DNA from 3 places in the Janthinobacterium amylolyticum genome. Region 3 is predicted to be linked to each of the others. Evidence: predicted binding sites of a transcription regulator. Region 3 holds the regulator's gene; each other region holds the start of a gene.
The links. The regulator sigma-54, encoded in region 3, starts transcription at its own class of promoters, with help from an activator protein. The targets are predictions, from matches to a motif close to TGGCANGNAANCTGCTTT.
Positions count from the first base shown of each region.

Region 1: the regulator sigma-54 is predicted to act here: its motif matches at 6,006-6,023, upstream of ACQ4WR_RS13810 (EDSAP-1 family PEP-CTERM protein).
Region 2: the regulator sigma-54 is predicted to act here: its motif matches at 5,096-5,113, upstream of pedF (cytochrome c-550 PedF).

Region 1 is NZ_JBNYXL010000006.1:35,979-45,560, reverse strand. It holds gene ACQ4WR_RS13835 (hypothetical protein) at 1-54, shown strand, start outside; gene ACQ4WR_RS13830 (methyl-accepting chemotaxis protein) at 174-1,745, shown strand; gene ACQ4WR_RS13825 (ThiF family adenylyltransferase) at 1,830-2,699, shown strand; gene ACQ4WR_RS13820 (nitroreductase family protein) at 2,711-3,799, shown strand; gene ACQ4WR_RS13815 (EDSAP-1 family PEP-CTERM protein) at 3,825-4,811, opposite strand; gene ACQ4WR_RS13810 (EDSAP-1 family PEP-CTERM protein) at 4,952-5,932, opposite strand; gene ACQ4WR_RS13805 (glycosyltransferase) at 6,118-7,326, opposite strand; gene ACQ4WR_RS13800 (hypothetical protein) at 7,507-7,680, shown strand; gene ACQ4WR_RS13795 (hypothetical protein) at 7,905-8,042, shown strand; gene ACQ4WR_RS13790 (hypothetical protein) at 8,172-8,540, shown strand; gene ACQ4WR_RS13785 (acyl-CoA thioesterase) at 8,632-9,090, shown strand; gene ACQ4WR_RS13780 (DEAD/DEAH box helicase) at 9,175-9,582, opposite strand, start outside.
Region 2 is NZ_JBNYXL010000021.1:11,491-21,072, reverse strand. It holds gene ACQ4WR_RS27955 (nucleotidyltransferase domain-containing protein) at 36-818, opposite strand; gene rtcR (RNA repair transcriptional activator RtcR) at 831-2,444, opposite strand; gene ACQ4WR_RS27945 (RtcB family protein) at 2,740-3,975, shown strand; gene rtcA (RNA 3'-terminal phosphate cyclase) at 3,992-5,008, shown strand; gene pedF (cytochrome c-550 PedF) at 5,150-5,635, shown strand; gene ACQ4WR_RS27930 (substrate-binding periplasmic protein) at 5,661-6,494, shown strand; gene ACQ4WR_RS27925 (TonB-dependent receptor family protein) at 6,654-8,804, opposite strand; gene ACQ4WR_RS27920 (beta-propeller fold lactonase family protein) at 9,009-9,582, shown strand, end outside.
Region 3 is NZ_JBNYXL010000010.1:191,212-200,793, forward strand. It holds gene ACQ4WR_RS21485 (PTS sugar transporter subunit IIA) at 131-613, shown strand; gene hprK (HPr(Ser) kinase/phosphatase) at 650-1,585, shown strand; gene rapZ (RNase adapter RapZ) at 1,844-2,707, shown strand; gene ACQ4WR_RS21500 (enoyl-CoA hydratase/isomerase family protein) at 2,704-3,789, opposite strand; gene hpf (ribosome hibernation-promoting factor, HPF/YfiA family) at 3,942-4,301, opposite strand; gene ACQ4WR_RS21510 (RNA polymerase factor sigma-54) at 4,371-5,849, opposite strand; gene lptB (LPS export ABC transporter ATP-binding protein) at 5,854-6,609, opposite strand; gene lptA (lipopolysaccharide transport periplasmic protein LptA) at 6,609-7,202, opposite strand; gene lptC (LPS export ABC transporter periplasmic protein LptC) at 7,228-7,794, opposite strand; gene ACQ4WR_RS21530 (KdsC family phosphatase) at 7,884-8,417, opposite strand; gene ACQ4WR_RS21535 (KpsF/GutQ family sugar-phosphate isomerase) at 8,417-9,427, opposite strand; gene ACQ4WR_RS21540 (cation:proton antiporter domain-containing protein) at 9,536-9,582, shown strand, end outside.

The sequences.
Region 1 (9,582 bases), on a different contig from region 3:
CAGTTCTATGACGGCTTGACGCCGGAAGAGGCGGCCAAGGAAGCCTTGGCCTGATCTTCAAGCAAGACTCACAGCGGGCGGTGCCTGCCGGGCACAGCCCGGTAGCGCCGCCCGTTTTGCTTTTCTGAAAAGATTTCCATCGGGCAATTTATTCTCACTCACTCCAGGTTTCCATGACTCTTCGTTCGCGCATTCTTTTGTTGTGCTTCAGCACCTTGCTGGGCATCGTCCTGATCGCCTCCTTTTCCCTGTATTCCCTGCGCCAGACCATGATGGCCGAGCGGGTCGAGCAATTGACGGTGCTGGTGGAACTGGCCAATGCCTCGGTGGAAAAGGCGTACGCGCTGGAACAGTCCGGCAAGCTCACGCGTGAGCAGGCGCAGCAGCAAGCCAAGCTGGCCATCGGCAGTTTCGTCAAGGACGAAATGTATTATTTCGTGCGCGATTTCAGCACGGACCTGCTGTACGTGCACCCGAATGCGTCGCGCATCGGCACGCCGCAAAAGAACATGAAGCAGTCGGGTGACCGCTACCGTGCGGCGCTGGCCAACAGCCGCATCGGCCTGGTGCAGGCGGACGGCACGCGTCCCGGCGTGAAGGACCCTGTGGCAAAGATGTATGCGGTGGTGAAATTTGCGCCGTGGGACTGGCTGGTCGGCACGGGCACGTATATCGATGACATCAACCACAAGTTCTGGGCCCAGGCGGGCGTGCTGCTGGCCATCGGCGGTGCGCTGATGCTGGTGGTGGGCGGCCTGGCGGCCCTGATGCTGCGCCGCATCCTGGGCCAGCTCGGTGGCGAGCCCGACTACGCTGCCGCCATCGTCGCGCAAATCGCCAAGGGCGACCTGACCACGCACATCGAGACGCGCCCGGGCGACACGTCCAGCCTGCTGATGGCCATCAGGGCCATGCGCGACAACCTGGCGCACCTGGTGAGCCAGGTGCGCACCGACGCGGAATCGATTTCCACGGCATCGGGCGAGATCGCTTCCGGCAACCATGATTTGTCGGCGCGCACGGAGCAGCAGGCCGGTTCGCTGGAGGAAACGGCCTCGACCATGGAGGAAATGACCTCGACCGTGCGGCAGAATGCGGACAATGCGCGCCAGGCCAACCAGCTGGCTATTTCCGCCTCGCAAGTGGCCAGCCAGGCGGGTGGCGTGGTGGGCCAGGTGGTCGAGACCATGGGCGCCATCAATGCCTCGTCGAAAAAGATCGGCGACATCATCGCCGTCATCGATGGCATCGCCTTCCAGACGAATATCCTGGCCTTGAACGCGGCCGTGGAAGCGGCACGCGCGGGGGAACAGGGACGTGGCTTCGCCGTCGTGGCCAGCGAAGTGCGCAACCTGGCGCAACGCTCGGCTGCGGCCGCCAAGGAGATCAAGCTGCTGATCGACAGTTCCGCCGAGCAAGTGGGCGCCGGCGAGAAACTGGTGGCGCTGGCGGGCGAGACGATGGAAAAGGTCGTTGCCAGCGTGCAGCATGTGACCGATATCGTGGCCGAGATTTCCTCTGCCAGTGCCGAGCAGAGCGCCGGCATCGAACAGATCAACCAGGCCATCGTCGAGATGGACAACATGACGCAGCAAAACTCGGCCCTGGTCGAGCAGGCATCGGCGGCGGCCCAGGCGATGAACGAGCAGGCGGCAGGGCTGGCGCAGATCGTCAGCGTGTTCAAGGTGGGCGCGTCGGCGCCGGCGCCGGTATTGGCGGCAACGCCGCGCCGCCTGGCGCGCTAGCTTTTTTCTGTCATGGCGGGAACTTACGCCTCGCTCACCTGTCCAAATTTCTTCGTCCGCCGTGGACGCATAGAAGAGGTGAGCATGACAGACGGTTTTTCCTATCACGCGGCATTCGCCCGCAACCTGGGCAGGGTCACGCAAGCGGAGCAGGACAGCTTGCGCGGCAAGCGCGTGGCCATCGCCGGCATGGGCGGCGTGGGTGGCGTACATCTGCTGACCCTGGCCCGGCTGGGCGTCGGTGCCTTCCACATCGCCGATTTCGATACCTTCGACATCGCCAATTTCAACCGCCAGGCGGGCGCCATGGTGTCCACCCTGGGCCAGCCGAAGGCGGCCGTGCTGGCGCGGATGGCGCGTGATATCAACCCCGAGCTGGATATCAGGCAATTCCCCGATGGCGTACACGACAGCAACCTGGCCGAGTTCTTTGACGGCGTCGACCTGTACGTGGATGGCCTCGATTTCTTCGCCTTTCCCGCACGCCAGGCCACATTTGCCCGCTGCGCGCGCCTGGGCATCCCCGCCATCACGGCCGCGCCGCTGGGCATGGGCACGGCCGTGCTCAGCTTCATGCCGGGCGGCATGACGTTCGAGGAATACTTTGGCTGGGGCGACTTGCCGGAAGAAGAAAAAGCCCTGCGCTTCCTCGTCGGGCTGGCGCCGGCCGGACTGCATGGCCCGTATCTGGTCGACCCGTCCGCCATCAACCTGAAGGAGCGGCGCGGGCCATCGACCATCATGGGCTGCCAGCTGTGCGCGGGTGCGGCCGCCACCGAGGCGTTGAAGATTCTATTGAAACGCGGCAAGGTGATGGCGGCGCCCCACGGCATGCATTTCGATGCCTACCGCAACAAGCTCGTGCATACCTGGCGTCCGGGCGGCAACCGCCATCCGCTGCAACGGCTGGCGATGGCCCTCATCAAGCGGCGCCGCGCCGCGCAGGGGGCATAATGGCGCAGTCCATGCAGATCGATCCCGTGCTGGAGAATATCCTTGAGCAGGCGCGCTGGGCTCCCAGCGGCGACAACACGCAGCCGTGGCGTTTTGAAATCATCGCGCCGCGCCATGTGGTCGTGCATGGTTTTGATACGCGCAGCCATTGCGTGTATGACCTGGACGGCCACCCCAGCCAGCTGTCGCTGGGCGCTTTGCTGGAAAGCATGGCGCTGGCGGCCAGCGGCCACGGCTTGCGCATGGAAGCGCGGCGGCGCACGGCCATGCCCGAGACCTTGCCCACGTTTGACGTGCACCTCATCGACAGCCCCGGCATGCCGCCCGATGCGCTGGCGGCTTTCTTGCCGCGCCGCAGCGTGCAGCGGCGCCGGCTCAGTACGCGCAGCCTGCGCGCCAGCGAAAAAGCCGCGCTGGCCGCGTGTTTGCCGCCAGGCTACAGCGTGCAGTGGTTCGAGGGCTGGCGCGCGCGCCTGGCCTGCGCCCGCCTGATGTTCGACAACGCGCGCCTGCGCCTGACCATGCCTGAAGCGCACAAGGTGCACCGCGACGTGATCGAGTGGGGGGCGCGCTTCAGCGCCGACCGTATCCCGGACCAAGCCTTGGGCGTCGATCCCATGACGGCGCGGCTGATGCGCTGGGTCATGCAAAGCTGGCGCCGCGTGGATTTCTTCAATACCTGGCTGGCGGGAACCGTGGCACCCCGGCTGCAGATGGACTTGCTGCCCGGTCTCTATTGCGCCGCGCATTTTGTCTTGCTGGCCGATGCGCCGCCGCGCAGTACGGACGACTACGTGGCGGCGGGGCGCGCCATGCAGCGCTTCTGGCTGACGGCCACGCAGCTGGGCCTGCAAATGCAGCCGGAGCTGACGCCGCTGATCTTTGCCCGCTATGTACGCGAGCGGCGCACTTTTTCACGCACCGATGGCATGCAGGAACTGGCGCAGGAACTGGCGGTGCAATGCCAGGCCGTGCTGGGGGCCACGGCGTTTGACCGGGCCGTGTTTCTCGGCCGCCTGGGCGCGGGACCGGCGCCGCAGGCGCGCTCGCTGCGCCGGCCCCTGCAAGACTTGCTGGTGGCGCCGGCCACGCCGCAATAACTGGCGGCAACGGCGCCGCGGCACGTCAGCGGCGGCGCTGCGTCAGGGTCAGCATGGCCAGGCCCAGCGCCAGCAGCAGCAGGGTGCCCGGCAGCGGCACTGGCACGGCGGTGGGCACGTAAGCCAGTTCGGAACTGTTAAGCATGTTCAATACCAGAGTGTAGTTGCCCGCCACCAGGTTATCGGTGACGGCGCCATACTGGCCGCCGCACGTGGTGCCGATGCCCGTGCCGGTGGGCGTGCCGCAGCCGCTGGGATCGTAGGTAAACATGCTGCCGCTGGTCAGCGGCGTTTGCGCGTAGCCAGTGTTCAGGTTGGCGTCATCGGCCAGTTCGCTGCCGCCCAGGATGCCCGAGCCGAGGCTGCCGTCGGGCGCCCAGTTGAAGACGATCTGTCCGCCTTCGTCGATGATGCTGAAGGTCAGCGCCAGGGAGGTACTGGCCGCCGAGCCCGTGCCTGCCGTGGCGTCCAGGTACAGCTGCATGAAGGGCAGGGCCTGGAACCCGAAGGCCAGGGTCGCGCCCGGTTCGCCGACGACAAAGTTGACGGCCATGGCCGTGGTGGAACCGTTGCGTCCGGCGGCATCGGCGCTGCCGCCGCCCGTCAAAAAAGTTTCCGCCGCATTCACCGTATGCGTGCTGGTCGAGCCGGGCGGGAAGGGCGGGATTTGCGAAGTGACGATCTGCGCGTCGCCGCGTGCAAACGAGGCGTTGCCCATGCCTTGCTGCGTGAAATCATTTTGTCCCTTGCTGACGGCGCCCCGCGTCGCTTGCGCTGCATCGATCTCGTTGGCGCCGCCGTGGATGACGCTGCTGCCATTGAGGGTGGCCGTGGTGCGCGACAAATCGATGTTACTCAGCAAGGTGGTGGAACCCGTGGGATTGCTGATGACCAAGCCGAAGACACTGGTATAGGCATAGCCATACGCGGCGGCGCCGGCAGTGCCGCAGCTCCCCAGCAACAGCAGGGCCAGCATGGCCCTTGTTAATCGTGTACAAGAAAAATGCGTCATGAAAAATCCTCGTCTCCTGGCCGGACGGCGGCGGTACCGCGTGGTGGCGGATGCCGGCCCGCTGTAAGGAAAACCGACAGCGTCAGCATAAAAAAGGCGAGGAGATGCCCCTCGCCTGTGAATACCCCCTGTTGCATGGTTCAGCCATTGACTTTCCGGCGGCGGGCATAGCCGAGACCTGCCAGACCCAGGCCCAGCAGTGCCAGGGTGCCTGGCTCGGGCGTGGCCGCCTGTTTCACCAGATCCACGCTTTCCACCGCGTTCAGGGTCAAGGTGTAGTTACCGGCCGTCAAGGCATTGCTGACGGAGCTGAAGTTGCTGCCGCACGCCGTGCCGACACCGGTACCCGTGGGCGTGCCGCAGCCGGAAGGATCGTAGGTGAACAGATTGCCGCGCGTCAGGAAGTTGGTGGCCAGGCTGGTGTTCAGGTTGGCGCCATCGGCATTTTCCGTGCCACCGAAGATGGAGCCGAGCACGCCATCGGGGGCCCAGTTGAACACCGTCAGGCCCGCTGCATCCGTGATGGTGAAGGTGACCACCAGGTTGGCCGTCGCGGTGGACAGCTGGCCGACTGTGCTTTGCAGGAAGACTTGCATGAATGGCGAGGCGAGGAAGTCAAAGCTCAGGGTGGCCGTGGGCGAGCCGACGATGAAATCGACGGAAAAGCCCGTGGTCGAGCCGTTGCGCCCGGATGCATCGGCCGTGCCTGCCGGGCCGTCGAGGTGGGCTTCGGCCACGTTCACGACCTGCGTGGAAGTGGAGCCGGCAGGAAACGAGGGGAATTGCGTGCTGACGATCTGCGCATCGCCACGCGAGTAGTCGCCCGAAGGGCCCTGTTGCGTGAAATCGTTCTGGCCCTTGGTGACGGCGCCGACGTTGGCGCGCGGCGCGTCCAGCGAACCGGAGCCACCCTGGATGACGCTGACGCCGTTCAGGGTGGCCGTGCTGCGCGAAATGGTGGTGCTGTTGGCCACCGTGATCTGGCCCGTTGGTACGGCGATCACCAGGCCGAAGATGTTGTTGTAGGAATAGCCGTAGGCGCCCGCCTGTGCGCTACCGGCCGCGCACAGCATGGCCAGCGCCGCAGCCGCCGGGATCAGTTTTAAATGAGACAGTTTCATTTTGCTTACCTCGTGGTTGAGTGGGACAGGAAGTCTTGCCTGAGCCCTGTGGGCAGGTGCTCATGGCCAGACTTAAGCGACTTCCATGCCAAGACACGAGGTGGCTTATAAATCAAGCACTTGGCGTACTTTTGTTGACGTAATGCAGGTGTTGCCTGGGGCGCTGTAAGAAATGCCGACTTTTCTCAGGGCTGGCCGTCTTGTGGCGTCGTGGCCAGCAGGGCTTGCATGTGGGCGTGCAGGCGCTGTGCCGGAAGAAAGTCGCGGAAGGCGGTGGCCAGTTGGCGTGCCGCCAGGCGGGCTGGGCCATCGTCCAGCAGGCGCGTGGCGGCATGGCGCAGGGCGGTTTCCTGGAAGCGGTCGGCGCGCAGCAGCTGGCCGGCGCCGGCCGCCACGATGCCGTGCATGTTGAGAAACTGGTCGAGGTTGCCGGCGATGCCGATCACCGGCACACCTGCCGTCAGCGCCTGCTGGCTGGTGGGGCTGCCGCCGTTGCAGATGACCAGGCTGGCGCGCCGGGCAGCCGCGTCACCGGGCAGGAAGGGGGCGACAAAGGCATTCGGCGGCACGGCATCGATGCGGATGGTGCCGGCCGTGGCCGCCAGCACGGTGACGGGCAGGGGCGCCAGCGCGCGCAGTACGCGCGGCAGCAGCGTACCCTGGCCGGAACTGCCCAGGGTGACATAGATGATGGGCCTGCCGCTGCTCAGCTCGGCCCGCTGCCACCAGGGCGGCAGGTCGACGGGCGGCGCCCAGATGACGGCACCCAGGTAGTCGTGCGTGGGCGGCATGGCGTGCGGCGGGAACAGCTGCGGGATATCCGCGTACAGGGTACGGTCCGCATCCGTATAGGTTCGGCGCAGGTCGCTTCCCAGCGATGGCAGGCCGTGGCGACGGCGCACGCGGTTCAGCGGCACGGCGTGCGTCGCAAAGGCCAGCGGGCGGATCAGGCGGAACAGGGGATTGGCCAGCCAGATGGGCAAGACCCCCGTCAGGGGCAGCCTGGGTACCGTGTAATGCTGGCGCACGTACGGGCTCCAGTAGGCGTTGCTGACGGTGATATACGGGATCTGCCGCAGGCGCGCGCTGACCGACAGCGACAGGCGGAAGTCGCCGATCACGAGATCGGGCTTGACGGCCTCGAGCAGGCGCAAGTCGTCTTCCACATACGCTTGCAAAGTGCTTTCCGTGTACAGGGGCTTGCCGCTGGCCAGCGCTTGCAGGAATTGCTGCGTTGACAGACTGTTGATGCGCCAGCGGTGGAATGGTGTTTGCTTGAAGCAAAAGTCATAGCCATCGGCGCAGGCGAAATGGATGTCGTACTGATCTCCCGGCAAGCCAAGCGCCAGGCTCAGGGGGCGGCCGACGTGCGCCAGGGTCACTGCCTCGGCCATGAAAAGAATGCTGGTGCGCGCCATTGGATGGAGTCTTTGGAGTCTTGCGTGGTCGGCGATGATGGACGGCGTTCGCCCGCTGTATGCAGGGTTGGAGTGCGGTCGGCGCATTTGGTTCCCTGTACTTGCGGGCGCCAGGCTTTCCCCGCATCGGCTAAAGTGGCGGCAAAGGAGGTCACCATGCCGCTACAGTCCCGTCATGCCCCGTTGCGTGCGCACAGCACGCCAGAACCCGATATGCCGCCACCGCCGGAAGGCGATCCGCGCATTCCGCCGGCCGAACCGCCGCCACACATCGATCCCGTGCCCGTCGAGGAACCGACGCCGCCACCGCCGCCCGTCAAGATGGCTTGAAGGGGTTGAACGGCAGGCGTGCTGCCAGGCCGCGCGCGCACTTTATTTCCGATTAGAAATGGAATGCGCGGGCGACGGGATTGCCACGCCATTTAAACAACAAAAAAGCCAATAAATGTTGCCCCTTGGATACAAATCAAAGACTAAGCGCTGAGTGTCATGCGGCTGTCACGATTCTGTTCTTATAATGAGACATCATAAAAATTCTTGTACAGGAGACCATCATGGGCAATTCCTTGCATAACAAAATTTATCTGGGCCGCCGCCCTGTGATTACCAGCAAAAACCTGGTGGCGCTGGCGCTGGCAGGCGCCGTGGCCGGCTGCGGCCTGGCGTGGCTGCTGCTGCGCAGCTACAAATAAGCGCGCTGCGCGCGCCTTTTCAGCGCGCCGTGCGCAGGGCCGGCGGCGACTGAATGACGTTGCCTGTTGCCGATGCGCAGCGGGGCGCGTACCATGGGGGCCGAACACCTGGCCTTTTATGGAAAAGTAATGAAGAACGAGAAATTAACAACCGATGAATATGACGCGCTGGAGCAAGTTGCACGCGGCATCAAGACCGAGCGCCCGAGCGCTTGCGTTGCCCGCAATGCCAAGCGCCTGTCCGGCCTGAAGCTGCTCAGCTACGCGCGCGATGGCCGCCTGTCCATCACCGAGAAGGCGCAGCAGATGCTGTTCCTGCGCCGCTGCATCATGGGCTTGCGCGCCGTGGCCGCCGACCCGCTGACCAAGCTGGAGTCGGACGTGGCCTATTTCCTGGGCAAGAAAGCCCACATCGTGGCGCGCGCCGAAGGCGAGGGACACGACATTTCCGACAAGGGCCGCGACTCGCTGGCCGATATCGACACCCTGGGACTGTAACAGCCTGTCCCTGCAACCGGCCCCTGGGGCCGGTTTTCACATCCCCACCCTTTTTCTTATTTCCCTCTTGGAGAACACTTTGGACAGCGCGATGAACTGGTCGGCCCACGAACTGACGATGACGGTCCTGATGACGCCCGATATGGCCAACTTTTCCGGTAACGTGCACGGCGGCACCATCTTGAAATATCTCGACAGCGTCGCCTATGCCTGCGCCAGCCGCTACTCGGGCAGCTACGTGGTGACCCTGTCGGTGGACCAGGTGATGTTCCTGCAGCCGATCCACGTGGGCGAGCTGGTGACGTTCCTGGCGTCGATCAACTACACGGGCACGACATCGATGGAAGTGGGTATCCGCGTGGTGACGGAGAACATCCAGCAGCGTCTCGTGCGCCACGCCAACAGCTGCTACTTCACCATGGTGGCGGTGGACGCCAACCGCAAGCCGGTAGCCGTGCCGCCTTTGGTGCTGGAAACGCCGGAGCAGCACGCGCGCTTCGAGCAGGCCAAGCTGCGCAAGCTGTCGCGCCAGAAAGTGTCGAAGAAATAAGCGTGACGGGCATAAAAAAACGGCCACCAGAGTGATCTGGTGGCCGTTTTTCATTGCATGCCGTGAGGCAAGGTCAAACCGTGATTAACGGTCGCCGTAGCTGCGGCGTGCGCCGTCGGTGCTGCGCGGGTTGGAACCCTTGTAGCCGCCGCCGGTGCTTGGCGCGCCGTCTTTGCGTGGTGCGCCCGGCTTGCTGAACGTGCGTTGGCCCGGCTTCGCGCCGCCACGGTTGTCGCCTGGTTTCCAGCCGCCTGGACGGGCGCTCGAACGGGGAGCCGATGCCGTTTTCTTAGGCTCGAAACCTTCGATGACATTGACCGGGATCAATTGCTTGGTGAAACGTTCGATACGCTTGACGTTCATGCCTTCAGCGTGGTTCACCAGCGAGATGGCCAGGCCGTTGCGGCCAGCGCGGCCGGTACGGCCGATGCGATGGACGTAGTCTTCCGGGAACTTCGGCAGATCGTAGTTGAACACGTGGGTGATCGTTGG
Region 2 (9,582 bases), on a different contig from region 3:
AAGCAGCGCTGCGCGCTGCCTTTGCTGCTTGACGCTCAGTTTTCCTGCAAAACCTGGCGGAACAGCTGATTTAATGCTTCCATGCCACCGGGTTTTTCTTCCTTTGCCACGCTAAAGTTCTCCAGCCTGGCCAATTCTGCTTCAATGAAGGCATTGAGTTTATCGATGCGCGGCGCCAGTTCTTTTTCCTGCACGAGCTTTTTACGCTCGAGCAGCAGATGTATCTCTTCCAACAAGCCGTCTTCCTTGGGCAGCAGGTGCAGCAAGGCGGAAAATTCGATCGGCGGTGCGCTCTGGTAGGTTTGTATCCAGCGCGTGGCCAGCAGTGGGCGCAAGACGTAAAAATACTTTTTCAAGGGCACCATGTCCGCCATCAGGTAGCCGCGGTAATTGGTCTTGGCCATGCTGCGATAATGGTAAATGCCTTTTTCCAGTGTATAGACGGAATCGAGCAAGGCCTGCATGCCTGTCCTGAATCCGCCCTTTTGCATATATTGAATCGGCGACTGTATCCATTCAATCACGGCGGGATTGGAACGCCAGAACAGCTGCAGTGCCTTGCGCACATCCCAGCCATTCAAGTCGATATCATCGACGATCGGGTATTCAATCACATCGCGTTTATCTTCCAGGTCCACGCTCAGATACCATTCCTGCGGGCGCGCATAGATGAAACGGACATCGAAGTCGCTATTTGGCGAGGCAAATCCCCAGGCACGGCTACCTGATTCAATCGCCATCAGGATACGCACGCCTTCCTTCTCTTCCACGGCCGCCAGGCGGCGCATGATTTCTACTCGTATATCTTCTGGAATCATCGTGCTCTCATCTTAGTTGCTTGAGGATACTTTATCCCAGTCGAGGGTAAAGCGGGCCAGGTATTTCTTGAGCCGGTCTGCATCGTTCGGCTTGGCTTTCGCCGCGCGCGACACGGCATACAGGGTGCGCCCGGCATCGGACATATTGTGCGATTGCCGGCACACCTTGATGACGGCCTGCAGCTGCAGCGCGTCAAACAGGTCGAGCTGCGCGGCTGCTTCAGCGCCCATGATATCGGCCAGCTCGATTTCCATGCCGCCCTGATGTTCGCCATGGTGCAGCCACATGCGTTTCAGGCGCCTGATTTCCTCGTCGACGACGCTATCGGTAATACGCCCCGCTTCCGACAGGGTGGCCAGGCGCGTGACAGCGGCATGCAAATCGCGGAAGTTGCCATGCCATGCGGCCGATGGCGAAGCGGCAAAGCGCATGAAGCGTTCGCGTGCCTCCTTGTTGAAGCGCACTCTTTCCCCCGTTTCCGCGCCGTATTGCGCCAGCAGGTATTCCAGGTTCGGCTCGATGTCTTCCGGGCGCTGCGCCAGGCCTGGCAATGCGTAAGTCCACAGATTGATGCGCGCATACAGGTCTTCGCGGAAGCGGCCGGCGGCCACTTCCTTGCCCAGGTCGCGGTTGGTGCCGGCGATCAGCTGGAAGTCGCTTTGCACTTCCGTATCGGCGCCGACGGGGAAGAAACGTTTTTCTTCGATGGCTTTCAAAAGCATCGCCTGTTCATCGAGTCCCAGTTCGCCGATTTCATCGAGAAACAGCAGTCCCTTGTGCGCGCTGCGCAGCAAGCCTGGACGATCGGAGGCGGCTCCCGTGAAGGCGCCCCTGATATGGCCGAACAGGGTGGATGCGGCGCCGTCGCCATGCAAGGTGGCGCAATTGATGTCGATGAATTTTCCATCGATCTGGTGGCGCGACTTTTTCAGCTCATACACACGGCGCGCGAGGAAGGATTTGCCTGCACCCGTTGGTCCCATCAGCAGCATGGGCGCCCTCGATTTGATGGCGACACGCTCGATTTCATCGATCATGGCATTGAACTTTGCATTGCGCGTGGCGATGCCGGACTTCAAAAACGCCACGCCCGCCGCCTGTTCGCGCGTAAAGCGCTGGGCGATCTGGTCATAGCGCGACAGATCGAGGTCGATCAGCGCGTAGCTGCCGGGATTACCGGCCGTCTGGCGCCTGGGCGGTGATGTCTGCACCAGGCGCCCCGGAAAATAGCGCGCTTCCGTCATCAGGAACATGCAGATCTGCGCCACGTGGCTGCCGGTGGTGATGTGGATCCAGTATTCTTCCCTGTCCGGATCGAACGGGTAGCTGTTCGCGAAATCGTAGAGGGCACCGTACACATTCTCGAAGTCCCAGGCATCGCTGATCGGGAGCGCGTGCGCGCGCAATTGCGTTTCAGGCGAGACGCTGGCGATATCCTGCGACACCTGGCGCACCAGATTGTCGAACTGACTGCCGGCATACAGCAGCTCGAAGCGGTCGATGATCCTGTCTTCATGCTGGGTCAGGGCGACGCTGGGGCGCCACTTTTCCCAGCGTGCGGCACCCCTGCCATTGTCGAGCTGCGTACCGAGAAAACCGATAATGACCGTGCGTTTTTCTTGCATGATTTGGATAAATATTTATCTTAAAGGATAATTATATCTAAGATTGAAAAGCACGTGAATTTTCCTGCAAGAAGGTGAGTAAAAATATTATTCAATAAAATCATTGGCTTATCTCTATTCACGGTGAAATATTGAAAGCTGGCACAGCGCTTGCTATAAAGGGTGTAGCAACGAGATGAACGCAGAGAGCGGAGAGGGGAGGCAATGGTCAATACCAGCCTCCAGAGCCGATACATCGGCAGGCATTTCACCAATCGTTGTCATCACACCCGATAAAATAGAAGAAATGAAGCACATGAAAAACGAAGAATATGAAGTCCTGCATACCGAAGGCAGCCGTCCCGTCAAAATGTGGACGCGTGGCGTGCCCGTCGAGGAAGCGGCTAAAAAACAATTGCGCAATACGGCGACCCTGCCGTTCATCTACAAGCATATCGCCGTCATGCCGGACGTCCACCTGGGCAAGGGTTCGACCATCGGCAGCGTGATTCCCACCCTGGGCGCAGTGATTCCGGCGGCCGTCGGCGTGGATATCGGTTGCGGCATGATGGCGGCGAAAACCACGCTGACGGCGAGTGACTTGCCGGATAACCTGGGACCGCTGCGTAGCGCCATCGAGCGCGCGATCCCGCACGGAATGTCGCCGAAGACGCGCGGCCACCGCGGACGCGATGAGGGTTCATGGCATACGCCGCCTTCCGTGGTCGATGCCGCCTGGCTGCAATTGAAGGATGAATTTGATGCGATCTGCCTGAAAACGCCGAAGCTGAAAAACACCAACAATTATCGCCACCTGGGGACCCTGGGTAGCGGTAACCACTTCATCGAAGTGTGCCTCGATGAACAGGGGGCCGTGTGGTTCATGCTGCATTCCGGTTCGCGCGGCGTGGGCAATGCCATCGGTACGCATTTCATCGAACTGGCCAAGCAGGATATGCGCACCCATTTTATTAACTTGCCCGACCAGGACCTGGCTTACCTGGCCGAAGGCACGCAGCATTACGCTGATTACGTGGAAGCGGTGGGCTGGGCCCAGCGGTTTGCGCGCAATAACCGAGAAGTGATGATGCAGAATCTGATCGCCGCCGTGCGCACGGTCATCCATAAACCATTCCAGACGCACGTGGAAGCCGTCAACTGCCACCATAACTACGTGCAGAAGGAGCACCACTTTGGCAAGGATGTGCTGATTACGCGCAAAGGGGCCGTGTCGGCACGCGCGGGTGAACTGGGGATCATTCCCGGTTCCATGGGCGCCAAGAGTTTTATCGTGCGTGGCAAGGGCAATGCGGAAAGCTTCCATAGCTGCAGCCACGGCGCGGGGCGCACGATGAGCCGTACGGAAGCGAAGCGGCGCTTCAACCTGGATGACCAGGTCCGCGCGACGCAAGGCGTCGAGTGCCGCAAGGATGAAAACGTGATCGATGAAATTCCGATGGCCTACAAGGATATCGACGCGGTGATGCTGGCGCAGCGCGAACTGGTCGATGTCGTGCATATCTTGAAGCAGGTCGTCTGCGTCAAAGGATAAGAGAGAGAAAGCAGCGATGATAGAAATAGATGGAGCACAGGGTGAAGGTGGCGGACAGATTTTACGTTCGGCGCTGAGCCTGTCCATGATTACGGGCCAGCCATTCCGGCTGGTGAATATCCGCGCGGGGCGCAGCAAGCCCGGCCTGCTGCGCCAGCACCTGCTGGCAGTGCAGGCGGCGGCCAGTATCTGCGGCGCACGCATGTCGCCGGTGGCGCTGGGGGCAAGCCGCCTGGAATTTACGCCGGGAACGATACGCGGCGGTGATTACCGCTTCGCCATCGGCAGCGCCGGCAGTTGTACCCTGGTCTTGCAGACCTTGCTACCGGCCTTGCTGCATGCGGATGCGCCATCGACCGTGCGCATCAGTGGCGGCACGCACAATGCCATGGCGCCACCCGTGCATTTTCTGCAGCGCGCGTATGGCCGCATCATGGCGCAGATGGGGGCGCAGGTGCAGATTGAGTTGCTGCGCTACGGCTTTGTGCCGGCCGGTGGTGGTGAGGTGCTTGCCACCGTGCAGCCTTCGCACCTGCGGCCCATCGAATTGCTGCAGCGCGGCGAGCGGCAGGCGGGGTTTGCCGAAAGCATGGTCGCGGGCGTGCCCGTCGGCGTGGCGCAGCGCGAACTCGAACGCATCGCCGGCGGCATGGGCTGGAGCGGCAAGCAGCTGCGCATCGTCGGCTTGCCGGCGGACCAGGGGCCGGGCAATGTACTGTTGCTGACATTGGAGCATGAACACGTCACGGAAGTGTTTACTGCGTTCGGCGAAAAGTCCGTGCTGGCCGAATCGGTGGCCAAGCGCCTGCTGAACGAGGTGCGCGGCTATCTCAAGACGGATGCGGCCGTGAGCGTCCACCTGGCAGACCAGCTCTTGCTGCCCATGGCGCTGGCCGGTGGCGGCGCCTTCAGCTGCAGCAAGGTCTCGCAGCATGCGCTGACAAATGCCGAGGTGATCGCTCGGTTCCTGCCGGTGCGTATCGGCTTTGAACAGCATGGACTGTCGCATCTGTGCACGGTGAGCGCCGCCTGACACACGGTTGATACGCGATTGACACAAACAGCTGTTGCAGCTGTTCCAAATTGATACATGGGCCGCCTGGCGTGGGGCCAAGATGCATGGCATGGCATTTGCTCTTCTTGGGATATTCATCAAAAAACCAAGGAGACCAGCATGACCTATTCCATCCGTACCCTGCTCGGCGTGGCGGCCGCCGGCGCCGTTGCCCTCACATCCCTGCTGACCTTGCCGCATGCCTATGCACATGGCAATGTCACGCCGCAAGGCGTCGACACCACGGGCTTGCCCAAGGTGGGCGACAAGTGGCTCGAGCAAAACCCGTATCGGGGCAACAAGCTGGCCTTGACGGTGGGCACGTCGGCCTACAACCAGAACTGCGCGCGCTGCCACGGCATTGAAGCTATCTCGGGCGGCATCGCACCGGACTTGCGCCAGCTGGACCGCGATTGTTTCAGCATCAAGAATGAGACGAAGAAACAAGCGTGCTACAAAGAAACGGACAACTATTACCTGGCGACCATACGCCACGGTAAAGTGCGCAATGGCGCCGTGTATATGCCGCCGTTCGAGGGCGTGTTCAACCAGGAAGCCATGTGGGCCATCAAGACCTATCTGGAAACACGCCGCGAAGCCAACTGAGTCGAACCGATCACGAAGGAGTTCCATGCATTCATTCACACTCAGTGGCATGCGCGCGATGATCCCGCTCGCCTGCCTGGCCCTGTGCGCGGCCGTACCGGCGCGTGCCGACTGGCAGAAAGTGCAGCAATCGGGCAGCCTGAAAGTGGCCGTATATAACGAGTTCGCGCCGTTTTCCGACAAGGGGACAGGCATCGATATCGACATCGCCGAGGCGCTGGCGAAAAAGCTGGGCTTAAAGCTGAGTTTGCTGCCTTTTCCCGCCGGCGAAAACCTGAACGACGATTTGCGCAATATGGTGTGGAAGGGGCATTACCTCGGCTACGGCCCCGCCGACGTGATGCTGCATGTGCCGGTCGACAAGAAATTGATGGCCGACAACGACAAGGTCGAAATCTTCGCCCCATATTATGTGGAAACCGTACGCCTGGCGCGCAGCACCGGTGCCGTGCCGAAATTCGATGGTGTCGCTTCGCTCGCGGGCAAGCGCATCGGCGTGGAAAAAGTATCGATAGCCGCCATGCTGATGCTGGGCGAAGACAATGGCAAGTACCGCGATGATGTGCGCATCTTCGATACGGCAGCAGAAGCCCTGCAGCAATTGCAGGCGGGGCAGCTCGATGCCGTGCTGGCCAACCGCTCGGAAATCGAGTCCGTGCTGAAAGGCGATCCGGCCTTCGCCATGAACGAAGTGGCATTCGCCCGCCTGCCGCGTGCAGGCTGGGCCGTGGGGCTGGCCGTCAGCCGCCAGCAGCTGGACGTGGCCAAGCTGCTGCAGGCGGCCATGAACGAGATGGCGACCAGCGGCGAATTGAAGGCGATCTTTGAAAAATATGGGGTGCAGGAAGCGCGGCCTTGATAGGCCACGCTGGATGGGGAAGCCCGCGCATCGGAAGATGCGCGGGCTTTTTGTCATGAGGACGCCTGAAAGTGTTCAGGGCAAGGCGCTTTGCCGCAGGCAGTACGAATAGTACGACCAGGCAATGCAACGCGGCCCCGGACTTTTTCTCAGGTGTTCTTAGAAGGTATATTGGGCGCTGACACCCAGCAACCAATTCCGCCCCGGTGCCGCCTCATAGTAGCGCTTGTTGCTGTCGCCGACGATGACGGAGCCCACGTAGGTCTTGTCGAAAAGATTGTTCAAGCGGGCAAACTCCTTGAAGCGCCAGTTGCCCAAACTTTGCTTGGCATTGATGCGCGCGTTGAACACGGTGTAGCCGGGCGCGGGTTTTTCGCTGTTGCTGTCTTCCGCGTAGACCTTGTTGCTGGCTACGCTTTCCAGCGCCGCGCCAACATGGTCGAGCGTATCTTTCCAGGCCAGTTCCGCGAACAGGTTGGCGCTGGGCACGCCCGGCAAGCGGCTGCCTTTGCGCACACTGTTAAAGGCGTCGTCATAGACGGCATGCAGGCTGGTCAGTGCCACTTTCGTCGTGAAGCCATACGGCAGGCTGGAGTCGAGCGACACTTCCATACCCTGGCGCAAGGTCTTGCCCGCATTGCGGTAGCTGGTGCGTCCGCCGCTGGAACTGTCGACCACCAGTTCATCGTTGGTCTTGATCTGGAATACGGCCGCATTCAGGTGGGTATTGTTGTTGATCCTGGCCTTCACACCCGCTTCCACGTTGGTGCTGGTGGCTGGTTTCAAGTTGAAATTGAAGCCGCTGCCCGTGCCCGAGTAAAACAGTTCGTTCAGGGTAGGCGCCTCGAAACCGCGCGCGGCGCTGGCGTACACGTTGACGTTCGGCGTCAGTTTGTACAGCAGGCCCAGCACTGGTGTCGTATGGCTGAATTCCAGGCTGCCACTGTCATTGCCATTGCTGAGGAAATGGTCGTTCACCGACACTTTCATCTTGCTGTAACGCAAACCGGCACTGAATAGCCACGGGCCGCTTTGCCATTCCGTCTGGATGTAGGGATCGAGGCTGGAGACGACATCCTGCTCGTCGCGGCGCAGCTTGCCTTTCACGCCAAAAGTATTGCCGATGAAATTTTCATAGCCCGCGCGGTCGTCGCTGGATCGGCCGTAATTGATGCCAATGGTGGTGCTCAGCTTGCCGCCGGCCAGTTGATTCACATGCAGCCAGTTGGTGTCGATGCCGTAGAACTCGCGCTGGAAGTCGACCACGCCACCTGAATGTGTGAGTACTCCATTAATAGTTTGATTTTGTAGGAACTTGGTGAAGGCCTGGTACTGGATCACGTCGCGGTTGCCGCCGTAGGCCGTCACGTGCAGGCGGTCTTCGCCAAACGACTGTTCAAAGGTGGCGCCGATTTGCTGGTGGTCAATGCTCTTGCGTGTGTTGTAGCGTTCGGCCAGGGTGCGTTTCGGATTTTGCGTATCCGTCGCGTCGATTTCGCCGGCGCGCGGGTCGCGTGCGAACGTGGCCCAGGTGGCGCCCAGTGGATCTTGCGTATTGCCTTGGTGCAGGCTGTTGGCGACGATGGTCAGCTTGCTGTCCGCCGTCGGCTTGACCGTGATCTTGCCGAATGCCTGTTCCCGCGTGGCGGCGCTGTGGTCGCGGAAGCCGTCCGTGCGAAAGCGCGAGGCGTCGAGCACGTAGCCGATGGCACCGGCCTGGCCCTGCGCCGAGAGATCGACTTTATTGGTGCCGTAGCTGCCGCCCGTCACATTCAGTTCAACGGACGGGGGATTTTGTCCATCCTTGGAAAACAGCTGGATCACGCCGCCCGAGTGGTTGCCGTAGATGGCGGAAAACGGTCCGCGCAGCACTTCGATGCGCTCGGCTGTATCGAGGTTGAAAGTGGCGGCCTGGCCCTGGCCGTCGGGCATGCTGGCGGGAATGCCATCGCTGATCAGTTTGACGCCGCGCACGCCAAAGGCCGAGCGGGCACCGAAGCCGCGCGACGAGATCTGCAAGTCTTGCGCGTAGTTCTGGCGGTTTTGCACGACCAGGCCCGGCACGGCGGCCAGCGCTTCCGACGCATTCACGCGGATCTGGCCATCCTGGATGCGGGCGCTGTCGACCACGTCGATGGAGGCTGGCACTTCCTGGCTGGGATGGGCGATGCGGCTGCCGCTGATGACCACCGTATCCATGAGCTGCCCACCCGGATCTGCGACCTCGGCGGCGTAAGCGTGGGGAGCCAGGGTGGCGCTGCCGGCAACAAACAGGCTGGCGATGGTGTTCAGGCGGAAACGATGCTGCATGCGGGTTCTCCAATGTGAATAAAAGCCTGTTTTACCGCGTGCGCGATACAGGTCTGCATAGTCTTATCAAGCAATATGCTTGCCATGTCTCCATTGGTGGGCTGAAATTATACGCCTGTCCGTGGCATGGCGTTTGCATGCAGCAAGCTTTACCCGCGCCGCTCGTGCGCGCTTTTTCTGTGTCTTTCCATTGAAAAGGTGATTATGCCCAACTTATTCTTTCGCTTGCGCCAGATTTGCTGGCTGCTGCCTGTGCTGGCCGGCACGGCCGTCCAGGCGGCACCGTTTGCCTATGTTCCCAATGAAAAGTCGGGTAGCGTGAGCGTGATCGACACTGCTACCGACCAGGTGGTGCGCCAGATCGCGGCAGGCCAGCGCCCGCGCGGCATTGCCGCCGACCCCGGCGGGAAGCAGCTGTTTGTCACGGATGCGGCCAGCAGCGCCTTGCTGCTGATCGACAACGTGGCTGGCGCGCCTGCGCGCAAGGTGACGCTGGGCAAGTCGCCCGAAGGCGTCAGCGCCTCGCCGGACGGCAGCCATGTGGCCGTGGCCGTCGAGGAAAACAATAGCGTGGCCTTGCTCGATGGTCACACGGGCATCTTGCTCGCCGATATCAAGGTGCAGGGGCGTAACCCGGAACACGCTGTCTTCAGTCCGGACGGGCGCTGGCTGCTGGTCAGCGCGGAAGAGGCCGAGCAAGTCGATGTCATCGACGTGGCGCAGCGCCGGCAAGTCGCTTCCATCGCGGTGGGGCTGCGTCCGCGCGGCATCGGCTTCA
Region 3 (9,582 bases):
ACAAGGGCCGTAGCGCCCACTGCGCCCGCAGCGGGCGTATACTGTTGAGAATTGGCGTTACAGGCCGCTGAAACAGGCCTATAATTCGGCTCGCAAGCCCTCTGCGCATTGCACCATTTCATTGAGTGTCATGACTAATCTTAGCAAAATACTATCCCTCGAAAACGTCCTCCTGGACCTGGAAGTCTCCAGCAAAAAGCGCGCTTTCGAGCAAGCCGGCCTGATCTTCGAAAACAATTACGGCATCGCCCGCTCCACCGTGTCGGACAATCTGTTTGCCCGCGAGCGCCTGGGTTCGACGGGTCTGGGCCACGGCGTGGCCGTGCCGCACGGCAGGGTCAAGGGCAGCAAAACCCTGAAAGCGCCGCTGGGCGCCTTCGTCCGTCTGGCCGAGCCGATTCCGTTCGAGTCGCCCGATGGCAAACCCGTCAATCTGCTGTTTTTCCTGCTGATTCCCGATCATGTCACCCAGCAACATCTGGAAATCCTCTCGGAAATCGCCGAAATGTTTTCCGATGACGCCTTCCGTACGGCGCTGGCCACGGATCCGGAACCGAAATCCGTGCATTCGCGCATCGTCAATTGGCAACCTAGTCTTCAAGCGGCGGGTTAAACTTCAGGTATTCCTCCACTCCTGAAGAAGACTGCCATGTTGCAAACGCCGCTGACGATACAACGCCTGTACGACGACAATCGTGAAAGTCTGCAACTGGGCTGGTTCGCCGGCTTCCCCGGCGGCGAGCGCCTGATCTCGGGCGACGTCTCGTCGGCCGCCGACCAGGTAGGCCACTTGAACCTCATCCATCCGGGCCGCATCCAGGTCTTTGGCCACCAGGAAATCAATTACTACCAGCGCCTGAAGGTCAATACGCGCACCCACGTGATCGGCGAGCTGATCGCCGGCGGCCCGCCCGCGCTGATCATCGCGCAAGGGCTGGAAACGCCGCCCGACATTCTCGCCATTTGCGACGAGCAAAACATTCCCCTGTTCTCCACGCCGCTGCCGGCCGCGCAAGTGATCGACTTCCTGCGCGTCTACCTGTCGAAAAAACTGGCGCAGCGCATCATCATGCACGGCGTCTTCATGGACGTGCTGGGCGTGGGCGTGCTGATCACGGGCGACTCGGGCCTGGGCAAAAGCGAGCTGGGGCTGGAGCTGATCTCGCGCAGCCACGGCCTGGTGGCCGATGACGCCGTCGAGTTCTCGCGCATCGCCCCCAACATGATCGAAGGACGCTGCCCGCCCCTGCTGCAAAACCTGCTGGAAGTGCGGGGACTGGGTTTGCTCGACATCAAGGCCATCTTTGGCGAAACGGCCGTGCGCCGCAAGATGCGCTTGAAACTGATCGTCCACCTGGTGCGCCGCAATGCGCTGGAAGAAGAAGTCGAGCGCCTGCCCTTCCTGTTCCCCACGGAAGACGTGCTCGGTTTGCCCGTGCGCAAGGTCGTCATCCCCGTCGCCGCCGGCCGCAACATCGCCGTGCTGCTGGAAGCGGCCGTACGCAATACCATTTTGCAACTGCGCGGCATCGATACCTTGCAGGAGTTCATGGAGCGGCAACGACTCGCCATGAGTGGCGATTAATGTTGCCAAGGAGTTCGCCCTTGCAAGGGCGAACCGTTACGCAGGCACGCAGCAGTGCTGCGTGAATTCCCTGCTGCACCAACGACTCGCCATGAGTGGCGATTAGCAATGTAGGTCGGATTAGCGGGGCAAAGCCCCGCGTCATCCGACAACATTGTTGACGTGTGCGGCAAAGAAATACGACAGTCGAAATTGCAATAATCTGTAAAGCTCATTGCCTTGAAGGCAGAGGGCCGTTCTTTATTGTATGATCGGCCTATGCATATCGTCCTTATTACCGGAATATCCGGCTCCGGCAAATCCGTCGCGCTCAATGTGCTGGAAGATACCGGCTACTACTGTGTCGACAACCTGCCGCCCGCCTTGCTGCCCAGCCTGGTGCAAACCCTGCTCGACGAAGGTGCCCCGCAGTTGGCCGTGGCCGTCGATGCGCGCAGCGCCGAATCGCTGGCCAACTTGCCGCACAATGTGGCGCTGCTGCGCGACCAGGGGCACGACGTGAAAGTCATGTTCCTGACGGCCACCACGCATGCGCTGGTGGCGCGTTTTTCGGAAACGCGGCGCAGCCATCCGCTGTCGCATGAATTGCGTCCGAACCAGAATCCCGCCAGCCGCCGCACCCTGATCGAGTGCATTTCGGAAGAGCGCGAACGCCTGTCGGCCATCGAACAGCTGGGCCATGTGATCGACACCTCGGAGCTGAGCGCCAACAAGCTGCGCAGCTGGATCAAGGATATCGTCGCCTCCGAGCGCGCACCGCTGACCCTGTTCTTCGAGTCCTTCGCCTTCAAGCTGGGCGTGCCGCTGGACGCCGATTTCGTGTTCGATGTGCGGGCCTTGCCGAACCCCTATTACGACCTGGCGCTGCGTCCGCTCGATGGCCGCGACGCGCCCGTGATCGCCTTCCTCGACGCACAGCCCAGCGCGCTGGAAATGCTGGCCGACATCCGCGCCTTCATCGAGAAATGGTTGCCTTCTTTCAAGTCCGACAACCGCAGCTACCTGACGGTGGCCCTGGGCTGCACGGGTGGCCAGCACCGCTCCGTGTACATGGCGGAACGGCTGACGCAGTATTTCAGCGCCCATGAGCGCGTCGTACTGCGCCACCGCGAACGCGCTTAATCCAGATAGCGTAGCGGATGCGCCTGCGCCGGCCAGACCGGCGCAAAGAAACGCGCCACCATGGCTGTGTCGACCTCGTCCAGGCTGGCAGGATTCCAGCGCGGCGCATTGTCCTTGTCGACCACCAGCGCGCGCACGCCTTCGAGCACTTCGCCATGTTCGAAATTGTGGCGCACCACCGTGCGCTCCATGCGCAGGCAGTCTGCCACGCCCAGGTGGGCGCCCCGCTGCAGCAATTCCAGAGTCACCGACATCATCAACGGCGAGCGCTGCCGCATGGCGGCCAGTGCCTTGGCGGCAAACGCACTGTCGTCCTGTGCCAGCGAGGACAGGATGGCGGCCACGCTGCCGGCGCTGAAATGGCGGTCCAGCGCCGCGCGCGCCGTGGCCAGCGGCGCCGTGCCCGCGTGCGACTGGAACGGTGCGGCCAGGGCCTTGATGGCCACCGGCAAGCCTTCGCCCGGCGTCTCGTCAAGCAGGGCCAGCAGCGCAGGCATCTGCGTTTCCGGCAAATACACATCGGCCAGGCCCGTGTACAAGGCATCGGCCGCACCGATGGTCAGGCCCGTCAAGCCCAGGTACAGGCCCAGCCGGCCGGCCAGGCGCGACAGGAAATAACTGCCGCCCACGTCCGGAAACAGGCCGATGTTCACCTCCGGCATGGCCATGCGCGTACGACCCGTCACGATGCGCAGCTGGTTGCCGGGGCCGGCTTGCGCCACGCCCATGCCGCCGCCCATCACCACGCCATCCATGACGGTGATATACGGTTTCGGGTAAAAATGAATTAGATGGTTTAAAGCATATTCTTCCGTAAAGAAGTCTTCCAGCAGCGCGCTGCCGCCCTGCGGCGTGGCCAGGCCCGCGTCATAAAAGAAACGGATGTCGCCGCCGGCGCACAGGGCTTTGTCGCTGCTCGAGCGGATGACGACGGCGTCGACCTGCGGATCGTCGCGCCAGGCCAGCAAGGCGGCGCTGAGGGCGCGCACCATCTCCAGCGAGAGGGAATTGAGGGCTTTCGGGCGGTCGAGCACGATATGCCCGGTGCGGTTGCGGATGGCAGTCTGGACGAAGTCGCTCATGGCAGGATGGAAAGAGGTGAAGATGGCGCATTCTAGCGCTTTCACCACGAACATTGCGTTCCCGTCCATCCCCGGCGAGGGCGACGGGCGCAAAAAAGGGCGCGGTAGGCGCGCCCTTAGTTGATCACAGCGGGTTGAGAATCGCAGGCCGCTTAGGCGGCGGCGAATTCCTCGTCCGAACTGTCTGGCAGATGCTTGATCGCCTCTTTACCGTGCCCTTGCACTTTGGTTTTGTACTTCATCACTTGCCGGTCCAGCTTGTCAATCAGGCTGTCAATCGCGGCATACAGGTCTTGCGCCAGGCTTTCCACATACACAGTTTTACCACTGAGCCGCAGGTTCACTTCGGCCTTTTGACGTTTTTCTTTCTCTTTGAGGTTGTCGACGGTCAGAATCACGGCAATATCGATGACTTGATCGAAATGACGTTTTACGCGCTCCAGTTTCGTTTGTACGTATTCACGGATGGCTGGTGTCACTTCGAGATGATGTCCGCTGATGGTGAGATTCATACACACTCCTAAAGATGATCGGGTTCGTGCGGTCCATCGTATCCGGCCCGCAGAGGAACCGAAAAAAACTTACAAACACTTACGCAGGCTCACTGGCGGAATTTTCAATGCTTCCCGGTATTTGGCAACAGTACGTCGCGCAATCACCATGCCTTGTTCCCCCAGCATGTCCGCAATCTTACTGTCGGATAAAGGATTTTTAGGGTCTTCTGCTCCTGTCAGTTGCACGATCAATGCCCGTATCGCCGTCGATGACGCTTCGCCCCCCGCTTCGGTGGCGACGTGGCTACCAAAGAAATATTTCAACTCGAACATGCCATGCGGGGTCAGCATGTACTTTTGAGTTGTTACCCGCGAGATAGTACTCTCGTGTAAACCCAGTGTATCAGCTATTTCACGGAGCACAAGGGGGCGCATGGCAACGGCCCCATGCGAGAAAAAGTTCTTTTGTCTTTCTACTATCGCCTGCGCCACGCGCAAGATGGTATCGAAGCGCTGGCGCATGTTTTTGATCAGCCACTTGGCTTCTTGCAGCTGCGCGCCCATGGCCCCTTCGCCCTTGCCTTGCTTCAATAAATTGGCATACATGGCGTTTACCCGCAGGCGCGGCATGACGTCATTGTTCAAGGTGACTTGCCAGCCATTGCGCGCGCGCTTGACGACGACGTCGGGCACCACGTAGTCGGAGACATCCGAGGCGAACACGGCACCCGGGTGCGGGTTGCACAGGCGAATTACCGTCTGCGCCTCGCGCAAATCTTCATCGTCGCAATCGAGGGCTTTTTTCAGCTTGTTGAAATCGCGCTGGGCAAACCAGGCCAGGTGCTTTTCCACGATGACGAGGGCCATGCGGCGCGTCACCATGGCGATCTGCGGCAAGCGCCTGATTTGCAGCGCCAGGCATTCGGACGCATTGCGCGCGCCCACGCCGGGCGGGTCGAAACTTTGCAGCAGGGACAAGGCCGTGCGCAGTTCGTCGGCGTCGATTTCCAGTTCTTCGGGCAGGCGCGCCAGGATGTCGTCAAGCGACTCTTCCAGGTAGCCATTGTCGTCGAGCGCGTCGATGATCAGCTCGACCAGCGCGCGGTCGCGCAACTCGAGCACCGTCACGCGCATCTGTTCCATCAGGTGTTCGCGCAGGGTGCAGTGGTGGGCTTCCAGTTGTGGACGCGCATCTTCGTCGTCGGGCGCCTTGCCGCGGCTCGCTTCGCTCCAGTCGCTGTCGGCGCCATCCATGGCGGCCGGCGCATCGCCGCCTTCGCCGTCGAACGTTTCCCCTTCAGCGGGCGCGGCTGGCGCTTCCTGGCTCGGTGGCTGCGGTGGCGCCTCGGCCGGTGCGGCCGTGGAACTGAGGGCCCCATCGGACAGCAGGCGCAACGAACGGTCGAGGGGATCGTCGAGGCGTTCGAGCAAGGGGTTGTCCGTCAGCAGTTGCTCTAATTCCTGGTGCAACTCCAGGGTAGACAATTGCAACAGGCGTATCGATTGCTGCAACTGAGGCGTCAGTGCCAAGTGCTGCGAAGTGCGCAGCTGCAATGATTGTTTCATTGGCTCACATACGGAAGTGTTCGCCCAGATAGACCCGGCGTACCGACTCGTTCGCGATGATGTCGTCGGGGCGTCCCGACGCCAGTACCGAGCCCTGGTTGATGATGTAGGCACGGTCGCAAATACCCAGCGTCTCGCGCACATTATGATCGGTGATCAGCACGCCAATATTGCGCTCCTTCAAGAAGCGCACGATACGCTGGATCTCGATCACGGCGATAGGATCGACGCCGGCGAACGGTTCGTCGAGCAGCACGAAACGGGGGTCGGTGGCCAGCGCGCGGGCGATTTCCACGCGGCGGCGCTCGCCGCCGGACAGGGACAGCGCCTGGTTTTCGCGCAACTTTTCAATTTGCAAGTCGGCCAGCAATTTATCCAGCCGCTCTTCGATCTCGGCCTTCTTCAAGGGACGCCCTTCGATGGTCTGGATTTCCAGCACGGCGCGGATATTGTCTTCCACCGTCAGCTTGCGGAAGACAGACGCTTCCTGCGGCAGATATGACAAGCCCATCTGCGCGCGGCGGTGGATCGGCAGGCTGGAAATGTCCACGCCGCTGATATCGATGCTGCCGCCATCGGACGGCACCAGGCCGACGATCATGTAGAACGAGGTGGTCTTGCCGGCGCCGTTCGGTCCCAGCAGGCCCACCACTTCGCCGCATTCGACTTGCAGCGAGACATCATGTACGACTTGGCGCTTGCCATAGGTTTTCTGCAGTCCGCGAACGATCAGGGTACTGCCGCAACGTGTATTTTCCATTATTTCTTTCCTGGCGCAGGCGTCGCCGGCGCTTTCTCCGCCGCCGGGGCCTTGGTCTTCGGCTGGATCACCATGCGCACGCTGCCGGCGCCCGGGGTGTTGGTGCCGTTGTCGGAATTTTCCATCGTAAAGACTTCCTTGCGGCTGTCATACGAGATGAAGGCGCCATTGGCCACGTCGGTCACTTTCGTGCCCTCCAGGCGTGTCAGCTTGGCCTTGGAAAACAGTTTCACCACTTCCGTCTTGTTGTCGTATTCGACGCGCTCCGCTTCGCCTTCCACCCACAGGTCGCCCGCGCCATCGCGCTTCTGACGGAAGGTGGCCAGCTTGCCGGGATCGGCCCAGAAGGTGATGAATTGGTAGCCTTGCGGATCTTCCGTGATCAGGGCGCGGCCCGCCTTCATGGTCAGGGTGCCTTTCACCAGCACGACGTCGCCCGTGAGGGTGCGCACTTGCTTGACATCATCAACCTGGCCACGCTGGGCGGTGATGACGGCTTCCTTCTCGGAATCGGCCTTTTCGGCATGCGCCGGGCCCATCACTGCCAGCGAGCAGACGGTGGACAACAGGGTCAACAGCAAGACGTTTTTCATATTATGGTTTCCTTGTTTCATTCTGTCATTGTGCCGCGGCGGCTGGCCGTGGCTTCGGCGGGAGTACGATGCGCAAGGCGTTCTGCACTTCCACCACGCCGGTGGCGTTATTGGCCTTCATGCCGACGCCGTTGATGCGCGAGGCGCCCGTCAGGATATCGACAGGCACATCCGTTTCCATCCGCTCTTCATCGGGAAACACCGTCAGCGCTTCCGTCTTCATGGTGAGGTTCTGCGCCTTCGGGCTGGCCGCCCGGTCGATGACGACCTTGCGGTGCAGCTGCAGGCGGGTATTGTCCTGGTCGATATGCGCCAGCTCCGCATTCATGTTCAGCGGCGGCATGCCCGGCGTGAGCTTGCGCACGAAAGGCTGGTCGATATCGGACGAATCGTCGGCAGGATAATGCGTGAGCTTGGTACCCGAGACGATATAGCTGGGCTTGCCCGTCAAGTCCATGCGCACCATGCTGAAATTGGTAATGAAATAATCGGGTTCATCCAGATGCTTGCTGGCCTCGATATCCTGGCCATTCTTGTTCATCACCTCGAGCAGCCAAAAGCTGCCCAGCGCGACGACAACCGCGCCCAGCATGGTAAATATGATGCGCCAACGGTGGGCGCCTCCTGGCTTTTGCATAGTGCTTCACTCTCTTCAATGATACTGGCGGCAAGGCAGGTGCCTCACTCCAGGAACGGCGCCATGACGCGCGCATAGTTGTCCTGGGCGCGCAGCAGGAATTCGCAGATCTCGCGCACCGCGCCGCGGCCGCCGCCGGCCTGCGTCACGTAATGCGCCAGATCCTGCGCTTCCGCACGCCCGCCCGGCACGCTGACGGCAAAGCCCACGCGGCGCAGGATGGGCGCATCGATGACATCGTCGCCGATATAGCCGCATTGCTCTTCCGTCAAGCCCGTCAGCGCCAGCAGTTCGCGGAACGGCGTCAGCTTGTCATGGCCGCCCTGGTGCACATGGGTAATGCCCAGGTCCTGCGCGCGACGCGCCGTGATGGGCGAACGGCGCGCGCTGATGATGGCCGTCTGCACGCCCGATTCCTGCAGCAGTTTGATGCCCAGGCCATCATACACATTAAACGTTTTCATCATTTCGCCGTCCGGGCCGAAATGCAGGCTGCCGTCGGTGAGCACGCCGTCGACATCAAAAATCATCAGTTTGACCTTGGCCGCGCGCGCCAGGTTGTCCGCCACGCTGTCCATCAGATCACCTTCGCTTGCGTCAGGTCATGGATATGCAGCGCACCGACCAGCTTGCCGTCGGCATCGACCACCAGCATCTGGTTGATGCGGTACTGCTCCATCACGGCCACGGCATCGACGGCCAGGCGTTCGGGCGCGATGCTGCGCGGCTGCGCATGCATGACGTCGCGGATCGCCACTTTCGTGAAATCCTGCACGCGCTCGAACATGCGGCGCAGGTCGCCATCCGTAAACACGCCCACGGGACGGTTGTCCGCATCGACGACGGCCGTCATGCCCATGCCCTTCTTCGTCATTTCTTCCAGCGCCTGCAGCAGCGACGCCTCGACGGGCACCTTCGGCACCTGCTCGCCGCTGCGCATGACGTCATGCACGTGGGTCAGCAGGCGGCGGCCCAGGGCGCCGCCCGGATGCGAGCGGGCAAAATCTTCTTCCTTGAAGCCGCGCAAGTCCAGCAAGGCGACGGCAATCGCGTCGCCCAGCGCCAGCGTGACGGTGGTGCTGGCCGTCGGCGCCAGGTTCAGCGGGCAGGCTTCTTTCTCAACGGAGATATCCAGATGCACGTCGGCCAACTGGGCCAGGCTGGAGTTCGGTTTGCCCGTCATGGCGATCAGCATGCCACCCATGCGCTTGACGACAGGCATGATGGCCATCAGTTCCGACGATTCGCCAGAGTACGATATGGCAATAAAGGCATCGTCCGAGGTGACCATGCCCAGGTCGCCATGGGCCGCTTCGGCCGGATGCACGAACAGGGCCGGCGTGCCGGTGGACGAGAGGGTGGCGGCAATCTTGCGCGCGATGTGGCCGGACTTGCCGATACCGGAAACGACGACACGTCCTTTACACTCCAGCAACATCGCCACGGCGCGGCCGACGCTGTCGTCCGTTTCCAGGCGCGCATGCAGCGCATTGATGGCGTCGGACTCGATCTGCAAGGTGGTGCGGGCCAGCGCGACAGCGCGCTCGCTTGTCGCTTTCATGTCAATTCGATCAAAAGCTTTCAGCATTGTTTTTTCATGGGTTACACTCATGCCCAAAGTATAAACGAATTAGGAAAGCAAAAAACTTGCCAGTCGCAACAAACAACGATTTCCACTGAGCTCCCCGGGCAACCCATGTTTTCCTCGCTTGAACTGACCCTGATGTTACTCGGCAGCGCCGT